DNA from 2 places in the Paenibacillus intestini genome. Region 1 is predicted to be linked to the other one. Evidence: riboswitches for the same ligand, from Rfam matches in the RefSeq annotation. Region 1 holds a riboswitch; the other holds the start of a gene.
What was found. A riboswitch is a leader RNA that binds a small molecule or an ion and turns the genes downstream of it on or off. The one in region 1 is predicted to bind thiamine pyrophosphate.
Positions count from the first base shown of each region.

Region 1 (4,219 bases):
CAAGTGTCATTACTTTCAGAAAAGACTGAACCTGTGCTAGAATAGGGTTTTGGAACGTGAACTAAAAGTAATGTATATAGATAGGAGCAGTCTCATCTTATGAGTTTATTGTCAGTAGAGAACGTCAGTCACAATTTTGGAGACCGTACGTTATTTAAAAATGTTTCGTTTCGTCTGCTTGCTGGAGAACGAGTGGGTCTGGTTGGGGCTAATGGTGCCGGAAAATCAACCCTAATGAATATTCTCACCGGAAAATTGCTTAAGGATAGCGGTAAAGTGGAATGGACGCCAAAAGTTCGATATGGCTATTTGGATCAACATACGAAGTTAACACCAGGCAAGACCATTCGTGATGTGCTTAAAGATGCTTTTTTGCCGCTACTGGAACTGGAGAAGCAAATGATGGCCATTACGGATCAGATGGCTGATGCCGATCCAGACAAACTTGAGCAGTTGCTTGAAGAAATGGGAGATATTCAGGAACAGCTTGAACAGGGCGATTTTTATCTGATTGATGTGAAAGTGGAAGAAATGGCAAACGGTTTGGGATTAAATGCAATTGGCCTTGATCGGGATGTTGCAGCTCTCAGTGGTGGACAACGTACGAAAGTCCTGCTTGCAAAATTGTTGTTGGAGAAACCCACTGCCCTTTTGTTGGATGAGCCGACAAACTATCTGGATGTAGAGCATATTGAGTGGCTAACTAGATATTTGAAAGACTACCCATATGCTTTTCTATTGATTTCCCATGATACAGAGTTCATGAATGAAGTGGTTAATGTCATTTATCATCTGGAATTTGCAAAATTGACGCGTTATGCGGCCAACTATGAGAAATTTCTTGAAATGGCGGATATGCAGAAAGCACAGCATATTGATGCCTATGAGAAGCAACAGGAATACATCAAAAAGCAGGAAGATTTCATTCAACGAAACAAAGCTCGAGCTTCGACCTCTGGTCGAGCGAAAAGCCGGGAAAAACAACTTGGAAAGGTCGAGCGAATTGATCGACCAGACGAAGCAGCAAAACCAACATTTAAGTTCAAGGATGCCCGCGCAAGCAGCAAAACCGTTTTTGAAGGTATTGATTTTGAGATCGGTTATACGTATCCATTACTACCTAAGATGACCATGACGATTGAACGTGGTGAAAAGATCGCGATTGTGGGGTGTAACGGGGTAGGTAAATCAACACTGCTTAAAACAATCTTGGGTAAAATAGCGCCAATAAGCGGAAAAACGTTTCTTGGAGATTATTTGGAGACGGCATACTTTGAACAGGAAGTGCGAGCCGGGAATATTACACCGATCGATGATGTATGGAACGAGTTTTCACATCTAACGCAGAACGAGGTGCGAGGACATCTTGCACGTTGCGGGCTCAAAAATGAGCATATTACGCGTCCGCTTAACATGCTGAGCGGGGGGGAGCAAGCCAAAGTCCGTTTGTGCAAACTATTGATGCGTGAGAGCAACTGGGTCTTGTTTGATGAGCCGACAAACCATCTGGATGTAACGGCGAAGGCTGAGCTACAGCGGGCGCTGAAGGAATATAAAGGAACCGTTTTACTTGTATCGCACGAACCGGATTTTTATGAAGGCTGGGTCACCAAAACGTGGGATGTAGAAGAGTGGTCCGAAAAAGCACGATGACAAAAAAAACCGGTTGTGGTAATATAGGCTACAACTTCATATGAACACTGGGGGGGCCGCACGATGCGGCTGAGATGGAAGAATGCGATTCCGGACCCTTTGCACCTGATCTGGATCATACCAGCGTAGGGAAGTGGCGCGTTTCAGCGAAAACGATAGTAATGATTCTTAACGTAAGAACAGGATTTTATTACATCGTGATGCCAAGCGGTTCAATATCAAATAAACAGTTATAGATTTGACTATCAAACTGTTTAACAGGTATTTGTCAGACGCTTGTGATTGAACTGAACCTTTGTTTATACGCAGCCACTCCCCTACGGGAGTGGCTTTTTTGGTTTTATATTTGTCATTACTACTTCTCCAAGCCTGTAGCTGAAAGGAGCGAGAACGAGATTGCATACCTTGATGTTTGATTATGATGCTCATGAATCAGGTAAAACTTCAACAGACCAGTGGTACAAGCGGACAGATAAATCTGTACCAACCTGTGGACTAGAGCAAGACTTTTTTGAGTTACATGTGATATCTACGAATAAAGCGGAACAGTCAGTCATGTTGAAGGCAGCCAAAGATATTTGGCCTTATGTGCATTACATTCATATCCGGGAAAAGCAACTCTCGCAACAGGAATGTTTTAACTGGGCCAAATTGATGGCAGAAGCGGGTGTTCCAGCTTCCCGCATTGTAATCAACGGTGCGAACCTATATTCGTCAGGCTATTTTTATCAAGGGGTACATTGGAGCCAAGATATGCTGGAAAGGGCAAAAGTAATGGTAAAGCCGGAGAACAAGCATGATTTGAGGCTCCGGTTGGGGATATCGGTGCATTCGTTGCATGAAGCGAGAATTGCCGAAGAGTATGGCGCGGATTACCTTTTTTTCGGGCATGTGTACGCAAGTTCAAGCAAACCGGATTCTGTAGCGAGGGGATTAGATGCGTTATCGGAAGTGTGCTCCAGTGTCAAGGTGCCTGTTATTGCAATTGGGGGGATTCAGCCAGGTAACATTCGGGCCGTCAGGTCTGCGGGAGCCAGGGGTGCTGCTGTGATCTCAAGTGTGTTAAAACATGCAAACCCTGCTCATGCTGCTGCGCTTCTTAAACAGGCTGTGGAAGCGGTGAAGTGAATGTTTCTCGATCAAAAAGTTGGAAATGACGCCAACCTAATAAGATCGGAATGTTGTTCAAACAAGGAGATGACAAAATGGTACAGAGAGGACCGAGTCAACCCGAGGAAGTGATCGACTCATCGTGTGAACAAGATAAGTTTAAGCGGCTACCGCTATCCGAAACTTCAACTAAGAAACCAGAAACCTTTCATGCAGAAACAATCATTGTGGGCGGTGGAGTCATAGGCTGTGCGATTGCTTTTGAACTGGCATCCCGAGGTCAGGAAGTACTGCTTGTTGAGCAGTCGGAGATTGCTAGCGGAGCTTCATGTGCAGCTGCCGGCATGCTGGCAGCAGATAGTGAGGATTTTGCTCATCCACTCATGGCACAAGCCGCATATGACAGTAGGGAATTACTTCATAAGCACAAAGAGCAAATATCCGCTTTAACAGGTATGGATCTTGGCTTACGGCGCAACGGATTTATCACACCGTTTCGTTCATACGGTGATCTAAGTAAATACAAGGATAGACGAAATACCACTTCCGGAGTGCAGCAACTTTGGTGGGATCGAAGCACAGTGCAACGAGAAGCGTTGTGGTTGAATCGGGATACGTACGGCGCTTATTACCGATCATTGGAGAGCGAAGTGTTGCCCGTGTCATTGACAAGAGCTTATGCGAGGTCAGCTGAAATGATGGGTGCCCGCATTTTGGAAGGAGTTCAAGATGTTCAGCTGATCGTAGATAAGCATGGTGTTCAAGGGATTAAAACGGCTAAGGGAGAGATGTGTTGCAAACATATTATCATAGCTGCTGGTTTACACGGGGAGCAACTCATGCATCAAGTGGGGATCGTTTTGCCTTCAAGTCCGGTGAAAGGTGAAATTATGGCCGTTCGGTTTACTACAGATCAGGCTGGAGGCAGACCCGATCGCACGGTATATGCAGAAGATGTCTATATTGTTCCGAAAGCAAACGGAGAGGTATGGATCGGAGCAACCAGTTTGCCAGGAAGAAAAGATCACAGCGTATCGGCAAATAGTATGCAACGATTGATTGGAGCGGCAAGTTATTGGGTTCCGGGAATCAAGGAGGCGGACTTTGTGCGGGCATGGGCAGGTATAAGACCTTCCACCCCTGATGGGCTGCCGTATATAGGCAAATGTGAAGGGATTTCGGGCTTGTATGCAGCGTATGGACATTTTCGTAATGGGATATTGCTTAGTGCAATAACAGGTCGCTGGATCGCAGACATGGTAGAGGGCAAGAGTGCCGAAGAGATCGGGATCGAAGCATTTTCGCCTGAACGATTGAACAGAAAGGGGGTTATGTCGTGAACATTATCGTGAACGGGCAAAAGATGGAGGTTGACGACGGGTTAAATCGTGTCGACAAATTACTGCAATCATTTAACTTACAAGTGAAAACCGTGGTGGTTGAGTTGAATCGCAAT
Region 1 covers NZ_JAURUN010000001.1:317,805-322,023, forward strand. The annotation lists gene J2T16_RS01390 (hypothetical protein) at 1-45, shown strand, start outside; gene J2T16_RS01395 (ABC-F family ATP-binding cassette domain-containing protein) at 100-1,653, shown strand; TPP riboswitch at 1,693-1,802, shown strand; gene J2T16_RS01400 (thiamine phosphate synthase) at 2,062-2,781, shown strand; gene thiO (glycine oxidase ThiO) at 2,859-4,103, shown strand; gene thiS (sulfur carrier protein ThiS) at 4,100-4,219, shown strand, end outside.

Region 2 (4,219 bases), on a different contig from region 1:
TATTGACGCTACCCATCACCAAATACAACTGCAGCGCGCGGCGGACCGCTTCCGCATCCCATCTGCGCATCAGCGTTCACCCCGCTGTCTGCGCTGGTACGCAAAGTGATTCGTTGGCCCGTGCCCGGCCCCGAATCCCAGCTCATCTTCAATGGCTGCCTGAATGAATGCTCGCGCGGTCGTAACGGCAGCCAGAATAGGGGCACCCTTCGCCAGTTCCGCCGTAATGGCAGCAGAGAACGTGCAGCCGGTTCCATGGGTATGACGTGTCATAACACGAAGGTTCTCCAAATAATGAAAGGAATGCCCGTCATACAGGACATCGATAACCGTACCGCTTCCCGTATCATGTCCTCCTTTAATCAAGGCATATGTTGAACCCATCTGCACCAATTGCTTTGCGGCTTCCTCGCGCTCACTCAGGTTCCGAATCGAACTCCCGATAAGTAGTTCGGCTTCGGGAATGTTAGGTGTGATAACCAAAGCAAGAGGCAGCAGATCTTCCACAAGTGATTGCACAGCCTCCTGCTGGAGCAGAGGTGCACCTCCTTTGGCAACCATCACGGGATCAATAACCAGATTTGACCAGTCGTATTGCTGACATTTTGCCGCAACAAGACGAATAATCTCGGCACTATACAGCATACCTGTCTTGAGGGCACGCGGCTGAAAGTCGACTCCCGTTGAATCAAGTTGCTGGGCAATGCCGTCGTAATCAATCGGAAACACGCCTTGAACCCCTGTAGTGTTCTGCGCGGCGATTGCAGTAATGACCGTCATGCCGTATACACCAAGTTCCTGAAAGGTTTTGAGATCCGCCTGAATTCCTGCACCGCCGCCGTTATCAGACCCGGCAATCGTTAACGCTTGAGCAATATTCATCACACACCTCCACGAATCTGACGGATTTGTGCATGCTCGGAGAACAGCGAAGGTGTCACCTGCGCCAGTTGATTTAACAATTCAATCTGGAAGCTGCCCGGCCCTTGATGAGCCGTTCGTGCTGCGGCCTGTTCGGCAGCTATACCGTAGGTTGAGACGGCTTCCACCACGCTGTTCAGCATGTCGCGCCCCGGCTCGGCAATCGCAGCAAAAGCACCAATGACTGAGCTGAGAAGACAGCCTGCCCCGGTAACTTGGGTGAGCAATGCATGTCCGTTGCTTGTGAGGAAAGTATGATATCCGTCTGTAATAATGTCGTACTGGCCCGTAATAACGACAATACAGTCAAGCTGTTGCGCTGCCCGCTCGGCAATGTCAATCCGGTCTCCTTCGCCAACTCCCGCATCCACACCTTTGATATTCCATGGCACACCAATGACATGAGCCACTTCGGCGACATTGCCTCTTAATACGGTAAGACGAAGCTCACGAACCAGCATCTGTACCGTATCGGTGCGATATGTCGTGGCTCCTGCACCAACAGGATCAAGGACAACAGGCACATGATGTGCATTGGCTGATTGTCCGGCTAGACGTATCGCTTGAACGACCTTTTCATCCAATGTGCCGATGTTCAGAACCACCGCGCCAGCCATTCGAGCGACGTCAGCGACTTCTTCATGAGCATAGGCCATAAACGGAGAGGCTCCGAGGGCAAGCAGACCATTTGCGGTAAAAGGGGCAACCACAAGGTTGGTAATATTATGAACCAAAGGATTGAGTGAACGTACACGTTCAAGATAAGACATCCAAATGACCTCCTTATTTTCAAATGATGGATATGGTTATGAGCGAGACGACTGGCTGAAATACAAAAAAGCCCCACCCATTTCCGGAGAAATGAGCAGAGCTATACGTTTGAACTGAAGTTGATCCCCATCTAGGATAGAGATCCCCTACTGCCAATAAAAGCCGCTCCACTTCCCTCCGCTGGTATAATCCAGATCAGGTTCAAAGGGTCCGAATCGTCGTATTCGTCTCAGCCGCAAGGCTCCCCCAGTGCAAATGTACAAGATATGCAGTTATGTACTCAGCATATATCCATCTTGACTTAATGTAAATAGGGCGAGGATTTAAGCCTTGAAATAGGGATGAAAAATACACTGGACTTTGTTACTGATCCGCTATTCTGATTTACCTTAGCTCGTGAACCCGATATAATGGGGATTGGCTCATATGGCCGTACTACGAATGAGGGCAGGACCGTTGTTCCTCCCGGCAGAATGGGGACCCTGAGTTGAAAACGTTCAAGAAAGTATATATTGAAATTACGAGTATCTGTAATCTGGCATGCAGCTTTTGTCCACAAACGAAGCGAGCCAAAGGATTCATCGACCCTGAAGTCTTTAATAATATATTGGATCAGATCAAACCACACACAAAACATATTTACCTGCACGTCAAAGGGGAACCGCTGCTTCATCCCAAAATTGACCTGTTGCTGGATATGGCTCATGCCAAGGGATTTAAAGTGAACATTACGACCAACGGTACGCTACTGCCAAAGACACAGCATAAATTATTGGGCAAACCTGCACTGAGACAGATGAATTTCTCGCTGCACAGCTTTGACGGCCATGAAGGTTCTACGGATCGTGACGGATATTTGCATAACATCTTGTCTTTTGTTCGTGAAGCGGTGAAACATAACGTCATTGTCTCGTTCAGACTATGGAATCTGACTCAGGATAACTTCACCAATGCTCAGATGAATCGCAATCGGGAGACGCTTGAGGTGCTGGAAAAGGAATTCAATCTGGACTTCCGTATTGAAGAAAAGGTGGTTGCGGGTAGTGGCGTGAAAATTGCACCCAACGTATACCTGAATCAGGACCATGAATTCCAATGGCCAAGCCTCGATGCACCTGAAGATGATGGCAAAGGTTTTTGTCATGCATTACGCAGTCAGGCAGCTGTGCTGGTTGATGGAACCGTGGTTCCATGCTGTTTGGATGGAGAAGGTGTCATCAACCTTGGAAACATCCATGAAAAGTCTTTTTCCGATATTGTGGATGGAGAGCGTGCGAACAATCTGGTATACGGTTTTTCCAAACGGGAAGCTGTAGAAGAACTTTGCCGCAAATGCGGATACCGGCAGCGCTTTGGAGCAGGAGCCTAAAATCATACGACAGATAACTCAAGTGTGTTATTCGGTAATATTCCGAGTAGCACATTTTTTTATTTATTATTAGGAAAGAATAGGCACCATTTGATTCATGATTTCAACTATTATGTAAAATGATAGTCTATTAATCTTGTTTTTATAAATATACATGGTATTATTATCCTACTGATCATAAAAGGGGGAGTAGTTCAAAAGTTACACTTTTGTGTTAATAACGGACGTTTAAGAGGAGTGTGTCGAGTTTTGAATTTAAAATGGAAAAAGTTTAATCGAAAGTTGTCAGCAGTACTCTCTACATCATTGATTGCCTCTATGTTTTCTATGCAATTGCTAGCCTCGGCGGAAGTGGCCCCATCATCTGTAACGTCATTTAAGGATGTTGAACACTCCTATGCCAAAACAGAAATTACGAAGTTAATTGAAAAAGGTATTTTAGCTGGATTTGCGGATGGAACATTTAAACCCTCAGATTCAGTAACACGTGCTCAATTGGCAAAGATTATGGTGGGTGCGCTTCAATTAAAGCCTGACTCTACTGTAGCTAGTTCCTTTAAAGATGTGGAGCAATCCAAATGGTATTCTGGCTATGTATCTGCACTCGTTCAATCTGGTATTGCCCAAGGAACCTCGAAGGATACGTTTTCTCCAGATAAAAAAGTTACGAGAGAGGAACTGGCTGTATTTTTCGTAAGAGCATTCGGCTGGGAAACAAAGAACGCACCAACTCAAACAACAAAGCCACAGCTCGCTGATTTGGATAAAGTATCAGACTGGGCGAAGGATTCTGTGTCACTCGCATATCAATCCGGATTTATTAAAGGTATTGTTCGGAAAGACGGAACAACAACGTTTAATCCAACGGGTGTAGCGGATCGACAAGCATTAGCAAGACTTGCTTATGAGTTTGTCATGAATAAGTCTACATATGATAATATTATGATTCCTGCGAAGACAGACGAAGATACAAACAACTCTAACCCCACAAAACCAGAAACAACGAAGCCTTCTGAAAACAGCAATAAAGGTAACAGTAGCAACAATAGCTCTACCGGGGATAATGGAAATAATAACAACACAGGTGGAAATAATGGAGGAGGTCAACAAACTTCCAGCAAAAACCTTACTTCTCCAGGCACATACACTTTGGGTAAC
Region 2 covers NZ_JAURUN010000015.1:6,186-10,404, forward strand. The annotation lists gene thiE (thiamine phosphate synthase) at 1-70, opposite strand, end outside; gene thiD (bifunctional hydroxymethylpyrimidine kinase/phosphomethylpyrimidine kinase) at 70-882, opposite strand; gene thiM (hydroxyethylthiazole kinase) at 882-1,691, opposite strand; TPP riboswitch at 1,848-1,950, opposite strand; gene J2T16_RS26100 (radical SAM/SPASM domain-containing protein) at 2,180-3,061, shown strand; gene J2T16_RS26105 (S-layer homology domain-containing protein) at 3,311-4,219, shown strand, end outside.
Region 2: linked by a shared signal. The riboswitch ahead of thiM (hydroxyethylthiazole kinase) and the one ahead of J2T16_RS01400 (thiamine phosphate synthase) in region 1 are both predicted to bind thiamine pyrophosphate.